3 regions of the Arthrobacter sp. P4_F10 genome follow, and region 2 is predicted to be linked to each of the others. Evidence: riboswitches for the same ligand, from Rfam matches in the RefSeq annotation. Region 2 holds a riboswitch; each other region holds the start of a gene.
What was found. A riboswitch is a leader RNA that binds a small molecule or an ion and turns the genes downstream of it on or off. The one in region 2 is predicted to bind cyclic di-AMP.
Positions count from the first base shown of each region.

Region 1: it holds a riboswitch for cyclic di-AMP, as region 2 does, so the genes downstream of both, AC1DR1_RS12775 (hypothetical protein) here and AC1DR1_RS13230 (NlpC/P60 family protein) in region 2, are expected to answer to the same signal.
Region 3: it holds a riboswitch for cyclic di-AMP, as region 2 does, so the genes downstream of both, AC1DR1_RS09615 (aggregation-promoting factor C-terminal-like domain-containing protein) here and AC1DR1_RS13230 (NlpC/P60 family protein) in region 2, are expected to answer to the same signal.

Region 1 is NZ_JBFUJJ010000010.1:57,853-62,246, forward strand. Features, by position in the region: gene AC1DR1_RS12760 (DNA alkylation repair protein) at 1-186, shown strand, start outside; gene AC1DR1_RS12765 (cation:proton antiporter) at 237-1,451, opposite strand; gene AC1DR1_RS12770 (hypothetical protein) at 1,448-1,726, opposite strand; cyclic di-AMP (ydaO/yuaA leader) riboswitch at 1,897-2,100, shown strand; gene AC1DR1_RS12775 (hypothetical protein) at 2,105-2,770, shown strand; gene AC1DR1_RS12780 (sensor histidine kinase) at 2,867-3,871, opposite strand; gene AC1DR1_RS12785 (response regulator transcription factor) at 3,864-4,394, opposite strand, start outside.
Region 2 is NZ_JBFUJJ010000011.1:23,229-27,622, reverse strand. Features, by position in the region: gene mobA (molybdenum cofactor guanylyltransferase) at 11-688, opposite strand; gene AC1DR1_RS13235 (HNH endonuclease) at 774-1,274, opposite strand; gene AC1DR1_RS13230 (NlpC/P60 family protein) at 1,495-2,232, opposite strand; cyclic di-AMP (ydaO/yuaA leader) riboswitch at 2,528-2,697, opposite strand; gene AC1DR1_RS13225 (M23 family metallopeptidase) at 2,835-3,656, opposite strand; cyclic di-AMP (ydaO/yuaA leader) riboswitch at 3,661-3,880, opposite strand; gene AC1DR1_RS13220 (iron-dependent transcriptional repressor DtxR) at 4,026-4,394, opposite strand, start outside.
Region 3 is NZ_JBFUJJ010000006.1:139,298-143,691, reverse strand. Features, by position in the region: gene AC1DR1_RS09625 (response regulator transcription factor) at 1-457, shown strand, start outside; gene AC1DR1_RS09620 (sensor histidine kinase) at 461-2,161, shown strand; cyclic di-AMP (ydaO/yuaA leader) riboswitch at 2,330-2,489, shown strand; gene AC1DR1_RS09615 (aggregation-promoting factor C-terminal-like domain-containing protein) at 2,489-3,313, shown strand; gene AC1DR1_RS09610 (bifunctional glycosyltransferase family 2/GtrA family protein) at 3,462-4,394, shown strand, end outside.

The sequences.
Region 1 (4,394 bases), on a different contig from region 2:
GCGCTGCGCGCGGGCGCGGGGGACTGGGACAGATTTGTCCGGCACGCGAATGCGGTGCTCGGCGAGGCTCGCGGGACGTTCGACGCCGACGCCGACGGCGCTGCGGACCGGGACGCGGTTTCCCGGGTCCTGGCCGAGATGGCAAAGACGAGGCCGGAGCTGCAATTCACGTCCGTTGGAGAGTGACCATCCGACCGTTCCCCGCGGGCCCGGCCCGCGTTCAGAGCTGCGGACTTTCAGACTTTCGGATCTCCGGGACCGCCCGGATCGCCCTGTCCGACGGCGCTGCCGGCATCGCCGGATCTGCCGTCGGCATTTGCAGGCAGCGCGAAAGCCCTCGCCGCCCGTGACCCGGCGACGGCGCTCGCGGCTATGGTGACTAGAGCGCCGGCCAGCAGGGCCGCTGCCTCGCCCGGGAGCAGGACCTGAAGCTGTGTGCCGATGCTCGCCGCCGCAACCGGCACGCCAAGTTGGGCCGCCGACAACACCCCGAGGGGCAGCGGGAGACCCAGGAACGCCAGGCCGGCGTGCGTCAGCAGGGTCCCTACTCCCAGGACCACGCCGAGGGCAATCATCTCCGGATGTCCGGCCAGGTCCTTGAGCGTCAGCGATGCACCCAGCCAGACGAAGAACACCGGACTAAGGAAACCGTCGCTGAGGGCGAACAGTTGCCGGGCCAGCCGCCGCGGTTCGCCGACGGCGGCCACCACCAGGCCGAAGGAAAAGCCTGCCAACATCACGGACACATTGCTCCATGTCGCGACTGCGGCCAGGGCGAAGAGAACGGCCAGCTGGCTCCTCAGCTCCAGGGCAAACTTGCGGCTTTCCGAGAGTTGGTGCACGCGAGCGCGGATTCCCCTGCGCTCCAGCCAGCGCAAGACGAAATAGAGCACCACCGCGCAGCCGGTCACCGTAAGCACGCCCAGCGCCGCGCGGCCTGCGTTGGGCGGATCCACGAGGAGCGGCAACGCCACAATGCAGGCTATGTCGGCGATGGCCACCTGCGCGGTCATGGCGACGACATCGGGTCCGCCGAGGCGCAGCGAATCGATGATCGGAAGGACCAGGGCGGCCGACGAGGACGCCAGCAGCACTGCGTAGAGGGGAGCATGTCCAGTCCCGAAGAGCAGACCGATCCCGGTTCCGACCGCCACCGCTGCCGCCGCGGCCGCAATAGCCCGGCGGGAGCCATTGCCGAGGGCGGAGCGGATCTGCGGATCCCTCACGGGAACATGGGTTCCGGCCACAAACATCATCAGCGCGAACCCGATGTTGGCCAGCAGGATAAACGTCGGGTCCGCAGGATCAACCAGGGCCAGGCCTGAGCGTCCGATCGCGATGCCGGCCAACAGTTCGCCCAGCATCACCGGCAACCGCCAGCGCGCCGGCAGCGCCAGCAGGGGTCCGGCCAGGGCGACGACGGCGATCAGCGCCAGGGACAGGAATGTCACGGCTCGCCGCTGCGGGCGGGCCCAGGGCCCGACCGCCGCTCCACCACGGCGTAGGCTTTCCCGTCCAGGAACGCCCAGTCATTGACAACCATGTACCCAAGTGCGTCCACCCGGTCATTCAGGACGTGCTCGTCGAAACCTCCGTCGCGCGGTTCCGCGTCCCAGGTGGTCACGTGGACGTCCCGGCCGTCCAGGATCAGCAGCTCGGTGTTGACGTCGAAATCCTCCTGTGGCTGATTGCTCAACTGGCAGATGGCGACACAGTGGCTGTTCATTTCGGGCCTCCGCTTCGGCGTGTGCTGATGGCATCATCCTACGTTCGGATGCGGCGCCGCCCCATGGGCAATTGCCGGACCGTTCTGTGGCCGCCGTTACCTGAATGTGACTTTTGCATGCGGATCGCGTTACGGTGGATGAGTGCCTGTTGTCTCCGATACGGGCGCTCCCCAGCCGATTGCCTAACTCTGCCGCGGCCCGGGGGTAACTCGCATCAACGACCGGCAGAGACGGGGAAACCACTTTTGGCCTGCTGATTTCGCAGGCCTTGGGGTGAAGCCGCACAGTGCCCGCAACGACGGGCCCGGGAGTGCGGCCGGGTGCCTCCCATCCGAATCCGACAGCTCACCTCGCAGGCATTGGGAGAGGCTACATTCATGTCTTCAATCAGTACTTTTGTGCGCCATACGGCCGTCCTCGCCGCCGCATCCGGCCTGGTCCTCACCAGCGGAATGGCAGCCAACGCAGCCGCAGCACCTGCTCAGCGGGACTCCGCTCCGGCGTCCAACGTGGACGTCACGGGACTGGTCAGCGCCCCCGTGAACGCCGACTCAAGCGTCAAGATCAGCTTTGACCGCCCCGCGGTAGCTACCGTCGCAGCGCCGGTCATCGAACAGCCCGTTGCCGCGGCGCCGGCTCCCGCCGCTGCGCCTGCAGCAGCACCGAAGGCAACCGTGCAGGTGCAGGCCGCTCCGGCGGCCGCGCCGGCCGCGGCGCCCGCTGCCGGCGGACGCAACGCCATCATGCTCTCGGCCGCTTACAGCCAGGTGGGCATCACCCAGGACTGCACCGCCATGGTCGAAAAGGCCCTTGGCGCGGCAGGCAAGCCGGTTGGCAACATTGGTCCCCGGGCGTTCCTTGGCCTCGGAACCGTTGTGGGCACCCCGCAGCCCGGCGACATGGTGGTCCAGTCCGGCCACGTTGCCATCTACGCCGGCAACGGCCAGGTGGTCAGTGGCGGCATGAACGGAAAGAACCAGACGATGGTCCACCCGCTGTCATGGCTCACGGCGACCGGCGGCGTCACCTTCGTCCGCGCCTAAGCCGCGCTGCCTCTTCCGGGCCGGAAAGTCCGGAAAGACCGGTGATCGATTCCCTTGGGGGCAATCGATCGCCGGTCTTTCCTGTACATATAGTTCTCAGGGATTCCCCCGCCCGGCCAGTGGAAGCGTCAACTTCATGACCGTCCCCTCGGCACCTGTCGCGGCCACCTCAACGGCGCCGCCCGCAGCGACGGCGATCTCCCTGACCAAGGCCAGACCGATGCCAAAGCTTCGCTGTCCGTGTGCACTGCCTGTGCTGGCGGTCCGTACGAAGCGGTCAAAGATCCGGGTCTGATCGACGCCGGTGATTCCGGTCCCCGTGTCCGCCACCGTGATCACGGCGCGGTTCTGCTCGATCGAGGTCGTGATGGACACCCGGCCGCCCGGGGGCGTGTGGGCGAGGGCGTTGTCCGCCAGGGCAAGCACGGCACGGCGCAGCGCGTTATTCTCGATCCGGGCCAGCGGCCGGGCATCGGCTACGAAGTCCACGGCCACCTTGCGCTGCTCTGCCACCAGCTGGAGGCTCCCGGCGACGCTGGCGGCGGTGTCGGCAAGGTCGGCAGGCGGTGCGGAGCGGTCCGGGACTTCCGCTGTTGCCGCGAGGAGCAGTTCGTTGACAATCCCGGTCAGCGTTGCTGCGTCCTCCCGGATCCGGGCCAGGTCGTGGCCTTGCCTGGAGCCGGGCACGGTATTGCGCTGGGCAAGCTGGATCCTGGTGTCCAGGATGGTCAAGGGCGTGCGCAGTTCGTGGCTCGCGTCCTGGACGAAGCGCCGCTGCCTGGCCAAGGCATCACCGAGGGGACGGATGGCGCTGCGCGCGCTGAGCCACCCGACGATGCCGGCCAGCAAGATTCCCGCCACCCCGGCGATGACCATGGCTTCGAGGACATCTTTGGAGTCCAGGTACGCGTAGGCCGTCCCGGCCGCCGCCGAGCCCGGCACTTCTGGATGGGCGAGTTGATTCATGAGGTACAGCGCCGTGGCAGCGAGCAGCCCGAGAACCATGACCGCGCACGCGGCGCTGATCCGCAGCGCGACCTTGAGCGAGGCCTTGCGCAGAATGGAGTGGTCCGGATTTCCTGCGGTCCCGCCGTTACTCATGGGCATCGCCGATCTGGTAACCGAGGCCGTGCACCGTGCGGATGACGGCCTTGGAGATCTTCCGGCGCAGGTGATGAACATAGGTATCGATCACGCCGGGCTGGTCCGAGGCGTGGAAGTACGCCGCGAGGAGTTCGTCCCGGGTGAAGACACGGCCGGGTTCCGCGGCCAGGGCTGCGAGCAATTGGCCTTCTTTCGCGGTCAGCGACACCGTGTGCCCGTAGACGGACCGGACGGAACGCTGCGTCGGATCCAGTTCCCAGTCCCCGATCGCCACCGGCGCCGGGGCCGGGGAAGGGAAGGTGCGCGTCAGTGCGCGCAGGCGTGCCGCCAGTTCGCCGGCGTCGAACGGCTTGGTCACGTAATCGTTGGCTCCGGCGTCCAGACCCCTGATCTTTTCGTCGGCATCGCCCAGCGCGGTCAGGATCAGGATGGGCGTGGCAATGCCTTTCGACCGTAAAGCCGCGATGAGGGCGATACCGTCCATGACAGGCAGCCCGCGGTCGATCACCATGACGTCCCA
Region 2 (4,394 bases):
ATGGTCGAGTTCAGCTGCGGAGTTCCGGACCGGCGCCCGGACCGCGGTCTGGAAGCCTACCGGAAACGCCTAATGCGGACGCGTCATCCCAGGTGTCGACATCATCCGTGGAACCGGGGGGAACGCGAACTTCCCGCACGTCCAGCCTAGCAAGAAGGGCGAAGACCGACGCGTTTTCCAGGCTGCCCCTGGCCGCGGCGTCCGCAACACAACGTTGTAGCGCAGCTGTGCCATAAAACCCCGCGAGTGGTTGCTTCCGGCCTTCGGCCGAGACGGCCATGACGCCGTCGCCCCCGTCCCGTTCCGGCGCAACTGCAACAGACGCGGCCAGCGATTCGGCCAGGGCGCGGACTGCCTCGGCCGAGCGCGGCATGTCACAGGCAAGGACCAGGGTAAACGGCGCCGCCGCGGCTGCCCCGTGCCGGCCGGGGTGGTCCGCGTCCAGCGCGGCCAGTCCCGCGGCGATGGCTGCGGCCGGCCCCGCGAAAGGCGGGTCTTCCCTGCAGCTCAGCACGCCCCCGGGCAGGTCCCCGGGGTCAGGACCGACGACGACGGTGCGCCCTGCCCCGCCCGCGGCGCGCAGTGAGCGCTCAAGGAGGGTGGCGCCGTCGTAGATCAGCCCGGATTTGGGCACGCCGCCCAGGCGGGAGGACCGTCCCCCGGCGAGAATAATGGCATCGAACTCCACCGGTTCAGCCTAGCGCGGCGCCGGCTGCCGCCGAATCAGCCATGAACTGCCCGGCAGCAGTTCAGGCAGCAGTCCAGGCAGCAGTTCAGGCCGCTGACTCAGGCAACAGGAACGGGTCCCAAGCCGGCGTCGGCTTCTCGAGCTCCTTGATTTGCCAGATGGCGCCCTTTGGCGGGCCCGGAACAAAACCGATCTTCCAGCCCATCTCCGCCGGGGTGTGGTCGCTCTTGGCGTTGTTGCACCGCAGGCACGCCGCCACCAGGTTCTCCCAGGAATCGGCCCCGCCCCGGGATTTTGGCTGGACGTGGTCGATGGTGTGGGCAGCCTTGCCGCAGTAGGCGCAGCGGTGGGCATCGCGGCGGAGCACGCCGCGGCGGCTCACCGCTGTCATGGTGTTGTACCTCGGCCGGATGTAGCGGTTCAGCAGGATCACGGACGGGCGGCCCAGAATATCCTGGGGGCCGACAACGGGGTCGTCCCCTTCGGCCACCACGCTGGCCTTTCCGGTTAGGACAAGGACGAGCGCCCGGCGGAAGGTGATGACCGCCAGGGGTTCATATCCAGCATTCAGAACGAGAGTGCGCATCCGCATACCTCTTCACGGCCGCACCCGCCAGCGGCACGAGGGCCGGCTGCCCTCTGCATGGTCGGGCTATGGATCGACAACACAAGAGTAAACACTCAGGTGCCGGATCACCGAATATTTTTTCACGGGCGCAGTCTTCAGCGCGGAAAGTTCACGGCGCGGCAACGCAAAAGACCCCCGCCAAGAGGCGGGGGTCTTTCGAAGGTGCTGGGGGTCTTGCTTAGGCGCCGACGCGGATGAAGACCGGGCCGGAGCCGACGTTTACGCTGTACAGCGCGGTGGTTCCGCCGTTCCAGCCGCCGTGGACTGCCATGCCGTTGCCGACGTAGACCGCGATGTGAGCCATGCCCACGCCGCCGTTCTGGTAGTAGGCGAGGTCGCCCGGGCGTGCCTCGGCGGCGCTCACGGTGCGGCCCAGGGACAGGTAACCTGCCGGCCAGCCGTGGTAGTGGATGCCGGCCGCGGCCAGCGCGTTGGTGGCGAGGGCGGTGCAGTCCTGCGCCACGCCGATCTGTGCGTAGGCAGCGGCGGCGATGGTTGCGCCGGAGCCGCTTCCGATGCCGGCGGGAGCCTGGGCAGCGACGCCGCCGCTGACACCAAGCTCGGTGCCACCGGCGCGGGAGGCGTTGGAATCCTGGACCTGCACGACGGGAGCCGGCGACGTGGTCACAGCGGGCTTCTCGTAGGAGATCGCGATGGTGGAAGCGGCCGAGATTGTGGCCGGAGCGGCGGACTGGACTTCCAGGGCCGAAGCGGAGGTGGATTCGCGCTGAACATTGGTCTCAGCAGCGTTGGCTGCGATTCCACTGGTCAGAACCAGACCGGAAGCTGCGGCGATGACCGCGGCCTGACGGCCCACGCCGCCGGCGTTGTCGCCGACAGCCTTGGCAATAACAGCCAGCGAGTTGGTCTTGGTGACCTCGGCGCGGTGCCGTGCAACAGTTGCACGAGTAGTCATTAAGTTCTCTCTTTCGTGATCCTTGGACCGCGCGCTTTCGGGCACGGACTGAGGACGCTCCGGCATCTTGGGGGTACGCCGGATCGCCCCGAAATGGGTTACTTAGCGAAGGGTGTACTGCGAAGACGCGCCAAAAGCGGAAACTGCATGCTGTCCGGGCTCGGTAGAGAATGAGCCTGCGGAACGTGATCCAATCCGGGCGCCGGCAAGGGCGGCACGTGATGTGGATTCCAGCGGGCTCAAAAGAGCCTCGCCGGTGCGCATGCGCGCAGAATTGTGGCGTGAAGACACGAAAGTAGCCTCTCCCAATGCCTACGAGGTGAGCTGTCGGATTCGGATGGGAGTCACCCGGCCGCGCTGCTTCCTGGGAAGCTTTGCGACTTAACCCCAAGGCCTTCTTTCGAAGGCCAAAATTGGTTCCCCCGCCCCTGCCAGACGATGTAATGCGAACGGACCTTGAGCGGTGGCAGAGCTAGGCAATCCACTCAAGAGCGCCAACTTCGGAAAAGTTGGCGTGCTTCAAACCCTACAGGAGTCCGGACCCAATGTCACATTCAGATCACGGCGTGTCACAAGAATCTGAGAGTGGTCCATCGTCTTTGTTAGAGCCAGCCGAGGGGGTCAACGACGTCGCCGTTGACCATCACTTCAAAGTGGAGGTGGCAGCCCGTGGAGGCGCCGGTGGTTCCGCTCATGGCGACGACGTCACCGCGCGATACCTTCTGGCCGACCTCGACCGAGGCAGAGGACAGGTGGTTGTACGTGGTCTCCAGGCCGTTACCGTGGTCGATGACCACCCGGTTTCCACCGCCGAAGGGATGCCATCCATTGAAGGTCACGGTGCCGCTGGCGGCTGCATGGACCGCCGTGCCGCACTGGGCAGCGAAATCCTGGCCGCGGTGGAACTCCCCCGCGCCTCCGGTAATGGGGCTGACGCGGTAGCCGTAGGGCGAGGCCGTGACCAGCTGATCCAGCGGCCCGCCAAGTGTGCCCGCCGATGCGGCGCGGGTGATGCTGCCCACAGACTGGGCGCTCAGCAGCTGCTTGAGCTTCCCGTCCGGATCGCCCTTCGTGGTGACGGCAGTGCGGCTGAAGTCGACCTTTGCCGCGGCAGCGGCGGTGACATCCGGCTGAACGGCGGCCGAGAGAGCGCCGGATCCGCCGGGATTGGAGGCCATCACGGGGCTCGTGACGGGGACCGTCACGGTGAGAACCAGACCAGTTGCGGCCAGGGCGATCCCGGCTTTCTGCCCGACTCCGCTGGCCGAGGCAAACTCCGTTACCTGACGGAACGGACTGCGCCGGCGACGCCGTTCATCGCGGTGCGCGTCGCGCGGGCGTTCGGCCATATGCGCGACGACGGGACGCGGCTCCGGAGCGGGACCGGTCGCGCGGCGACGGCCCCTGGCGGTCTGGGTGGTCAAGAACGGTTCCTCTCTGGAGAGCCTGCGAAGTTAGCTGTCGGATTCGGGTCAGAGAGATCAAAGACCCGGTCCGCCGTTGCAAGCAGCCAGGCACAGGGGTATCCCCAGGGGATCCTTCGGTGGAAGCTGCTTGCCGCTGACGGACTTCACCCCAAGGCTGCTTAAGTAGCAGCCGAAAGTGGTTCCCCCGCCCCTGCCAGAAGGTGGTTCAGCGACTGATCCGCTGGCAGGGCTCGGCTTCGGATCAGGTAACGCTTTGGTATCGGTACTGGCCACTAACTATAGGGGATTAAGCCGCCCGGTGATAAATCCGTAATCGCAACTGTGCAGAACTCATGGGTCGTCCCACAACCGGCCCGTTGCGGCCGGTCAGGCGACCGTTACAAAGACGTGCGCGGCAACCTCGGGCGGCAGTTCCAGGGCTCCCTCGATATCGGGGACGCGGACCGAGATGTACTCCCCCACACGCTCCAGCGAGACCAGCGCGCCAGGCCGGATTCCGCCTTCGTCGAGCTGGGCCAGAAGCTCCGGCTCCACCTGGATCGGCTCCGCGAGCCGGTTGACCGTGATCCGCGAACCCGCACCGTAACCGGCCATGGCCTCCAGGAGGTTTACCGCCCTGTCCGCGGGGGCACCATTGGGCACCCCGCCAAGATCTGCCAGCCCCGGAATGGGGTTTCCGTAGGGCGAAACTGTCGGGTGGTTGAGCATCTCGAAGATTCGGCGCTCGACGCGTTC
Region 3 (4,394 bases), on a different contig from region 2:
GGCGCTGTTCCTCACGGCCAAGGATGCCGTCCAGGACCGCATTACCGGCCTGGCGGCCGGCGGCGATGACTACGTCACCAAGCCGTTCAGCATGGAAGAGGTGCTGCTGCGCCTGCACAGGCTGGTCCAGCGCTCCGGGGTGGCCGCCATGGACACCGCCGAGCTGGTGGTCGGGGACCTTGTACTCAATGTCGACACCCGCGAAGTCACCAGGGGCGGTGAGGAGCTGCATCTGACCGCCACGCAGTTCGAGCTGCTGCGCTACCTCATGGAAAACCCCAAACGGGTCATCAGCAAGGCCCAGATCCTGGACCGCGTCTGGGACTATGACTTCGGCGGCCAGGCGAACATCGTGGAACTGTACATTTCCTACCTGCGCAAGAAGGTCGACGCCAACCACGCTCCCATGATCCACACGGTGCGCGGCGCCGGCTACGTCCTGAAACCGGCGGACTGATCCGTGCCTTCACTTTCCGGTGTGACACGCGTCCCCGGGCGCGACTGGCGCAACCCCTCCACGTGGCATTTGCGCACCCGGCTGGTTCTCGTCGCCATGGCGCTGCTCGTGGCTATCTGCGGCGCTGTGGGACTGTTCAGCTACGCCTCCATGGACTTGTTCCTGACCCGGCAGCTCGATGACCAGCTCGGCCAGGCTTCGCACCGCTCGAGTGAGTTCAGCCGGCCCCCTGCCGGCAACCCCAATGGCAGGCCGGATCCCTTAGACGCGCGGGGACAAAGGGTCGGCACCCTCATCGCCCGGATTGAGAACGGCAACGTCAGCAGTGCAGGCTTCCTGGCCACCGACGCCACCCGCGCCTCGCTGTCATCGGAGGACGACCAGATCCTCCTGGGACTACGCACCGACGGTCTCCCCGTTGATCGCTCGCTGTCATCCGGCGCCTACCGTCTCGTTGCCACGCAGACCCCATATGGCGACACCATTGTCACCGGGCTTCCCCTTGCCGATAAACAGAGCACCCTGACCTCCCTTGTCTGGACCATCACTATTGTGTCGCTTGGCGGAATAGTTCTGATCGGCCTTGCCGGGACTGTGCTCATCCGCCGCACCATGAAGCCGTTGGAGCAGCTCTCCGAGGTGGCCACCCAAGTTTCCCGCCTCCCGCTGGACGCCGGCGAGGTGGCGCTCGGGGTGCGCGTCCCGGCGTCCGCCGCCCACCGCGGAACCGAAGTAGGCAGCGTGGGCTACGCGCTGAACCAGATGCTGGACAACGTCTCCAATGCCCTCGAGGCGCGGCAGGAGAGCGAGATGAAGGTTCGGCAGTTCGTCGCCGATGCCTCGCACGAACTCCGAACCCCGCTGACGGCCATTCGCGGCTACACGGAGCTGATGCGGATGACCGAGCACTTCACTCCCGACGGCCAGAGATCCCTCGCGCGCGTGCAAAGCCAGTCCGAGCGGATGACCACCTTGGTGGAGGACTTGCTGCTGCTGGCACGCCTGGACGAGGGACAGCCGCTCAAGATCTCCGACGTCGACCTCACCCAGTTGGCCATCGAGACGGTGAGCGATGAGAAAGTCATGGCCCCGGACCGCATCTGGCAGCTGGAGCTTCCGGAGGAACCCGTGGTGGTGCGCGGTGACGCGACCCAGCTTCACCAGGTCCTCGCCAACCTCCTGTCCAATGCACGCAAGCACACGGACCCCGGAACCAAGGTGGTTACGGGCGTCATGCGTTCGGCTGACGGCAGCGCCATGGTCACTGTGACGGACAATGGCCGCGGCATCGCCCCCGAATTCGTCGGCCGGGTCTTCGCCCGCTTCGCACGTGCCGACGCGGCGCGCACCAATCCCGCGACCAGCGCCGCAGCCAGCGCCGCAGCCAGCGCCGCAGCTAACTCAGCCGTCGCGACGGCGGGGGCCCGGTCCGGGGGCGCCGTGCGCTCGGCATCCGGCGCTGCTTCCGGTGCTGCTTCTAGTGCCGCTTCTAGTGCCGCTTCTAGTGCCTTTGGCATGGCAGCCGGAGGCAGCCATGGTCAGGGAACGGCGACTGCCGCGCCGACCTCGGAGGGCACGAGCGGGTTGGGCTTGTCCATTGTCCATTCGATCGTGGAGGCCCACGGAGGAACAGTCGAGGTCACGTCCCGGCCTGGCCGCACGGAGTTCGCCGTGCGGCTGCCCGCGGCGCCGCCGTCGGCGTAGCCACCCACAGGCCCCCACCCGAACGACCGGCGACTCCGGCGCAAGCCGACACCCCGCAGTTGTGACTCCTGTTACCAAAATGTGACTTAAGCGGCCGGGTCCTGTAGCGTCTTTGGGGTGCGCCGCCATTGGTGCCGCATATCCGGACGGACGCCAAACTCTGCCGCTTCCCGGATTCCGCTGGACCAGGCAGAGGCGGGGGACCCAGAGTTCCCGGGCATTCTGCTTTCATGCGCCCTCGGGGTGAAGCCGACACGTGAGTTTCCGTGCGGCCGGATGACCTCATCCGAACCCGACAGCTAACTCCGCCGGCGTTGAGAGGCCACCATGACTGAATTCCAAGTACAAACGCGCCCTGACGGCGATTCCCATTCCCGTTCCACCAAGTCGCGCCACCGCGCCGAACCGGCCACGCAGGCATCCGCCCTGTCCAGGCTGGCCACCGGCCTCGGCATCACCGGCCGCCGCGCCGCCGTCATCGCCGCCGCCTGCGCCATGCTGGTGGGGGGCGGCGCTGCCAGCCAGGCGGCAGAGCCGGGGAGCCAGGGCACGAACGTTGGAAGCAGCCAAACAGCCACCACCGCCGACCCGCTGGCCAAGCTCAACTTCGAGCGGGCCCAGGTGGCTGGGCCGACCGCTCCAGTGGAAAAAAACGTGGCACCCCAGATCTCGCAGGTTAAGGCCGTCGAAGCGCTGATCCAAGCACCCGCTGCTCCCGTGCCGGCTCCCTCAGCCCCCGCTCCTGCACCGGCTCCTGCAGCCGCTGCGGTTCCCGCCCCGGCCCCCGCTCCCGCACCGGCCCCGGCAGCTGCCCCGGCTCCCGCAGCTGCGCCGGTCGCAGTCGACGACCCCGCCGGGGCCCAGGCCTACGCCGCGGCCCAGCTGGGCAGCTATGGCTGGGCACCGGGCCAGATGCAGTGCCTGCATAAGCTCTGGACCAAGGAATCGGACTGGAAGACGACTGCCACCAACCCCAGCAGCGGCGCCTACGGCGTGGTCCAGTCCCTGCCGGCCACGAAGATGGCGAGCGCCGGCGCCGATTACATGACCAACTACCGGACCCAGATCAACTGGGGCCTGAACTACGTCAAGGAACGCTACGGCTCCCCCTGCGGCGCCCTGAACTTCCACTACGCACACAACTGGTACTAAACCGGCGCTAACCGGCCTCCACAGAAGGCCCCGGATCCACATGGATCCGGGGCCTTCTTGTGTGTCGGGGGCGGACCAGCCGGACTTCCACAGCCCCCGCACAGCTTGACCCTAAAGCCCTCATATGGGCCGCCGGGAAAGTTGAGCCATGACATTCACAGACCAGGCCACAGGAACCCTGCTCCGCTCCACGGCGACGCCGGCCAGCCCGGCCGCACGGCCGGGGCCTGCCCTGGCCGAAGCGCTTGGCCCGGGCACGTCCGCCGGGGCGCTTACCGGCCCGGGCGGCCGGCGCTCAGCCATTGACACGCGTGCCAGCACCCCCCTGCTGGACGTCACCATTCCGGTCTTCAACGAGGAACGGGATCTCGAAGCATGCCTGCGCCGGCTCCACGCGTACCTTCTCGGCGCCTTCCCGCACTCCTTCCGGATCACGGTGGCGGACAACGCCAGCACCGACGGAACGCTCAAGGCGGCGGAACGCGTAGCCCGCGAGCTGCGCGAAGTGAAGGTGGTCCATATGGCCGAAAAGGGCCGCGGTAACGCGCTTCGCAAGGTGTGGCTTGCCTCGCCGTCGCCGGTCCTGGCGTACATGGACGTGGATCTTTCCACTGATCTGGCCGCCCTCGGCCCGCTCCTTGCGCCGCTCATTTCGGGGCACTCCGACCTGGCGATCGGGACGCGCCTGACCCGCAACTCGCGTGTGGTCCGTGGACCCAAGCGCGAATTCATCTCGCGCAGCTACAACTTCCTGCTGCAGTCCCTTATGGGCGCCCACTTCAGCGACGCGCAGTGCGGTTTCAAGGCGATCCGGGCGGACGTGGCCCGGCAACTGCTCCCCCACACACTGGACAACGCCTGGTTCTTCGACACCGAGCTGTTGGTCCTGGCAGAAAAGTGCGGCCTGCGCGTCCACGAAGTCCCGGTGGACTGGACCGACGACCCTGATTCCAGCGTGGACATCGTCCAGACTGCCCTCGCTGACTTGCGCGGCATGGCACGGTTGAGCCGGGACCTGCTCTCGGGCCGGATCCCGGTGCCCGAGCTGCGCGCCGCCCTGGCCCGCGGACCGCTGCCGGCC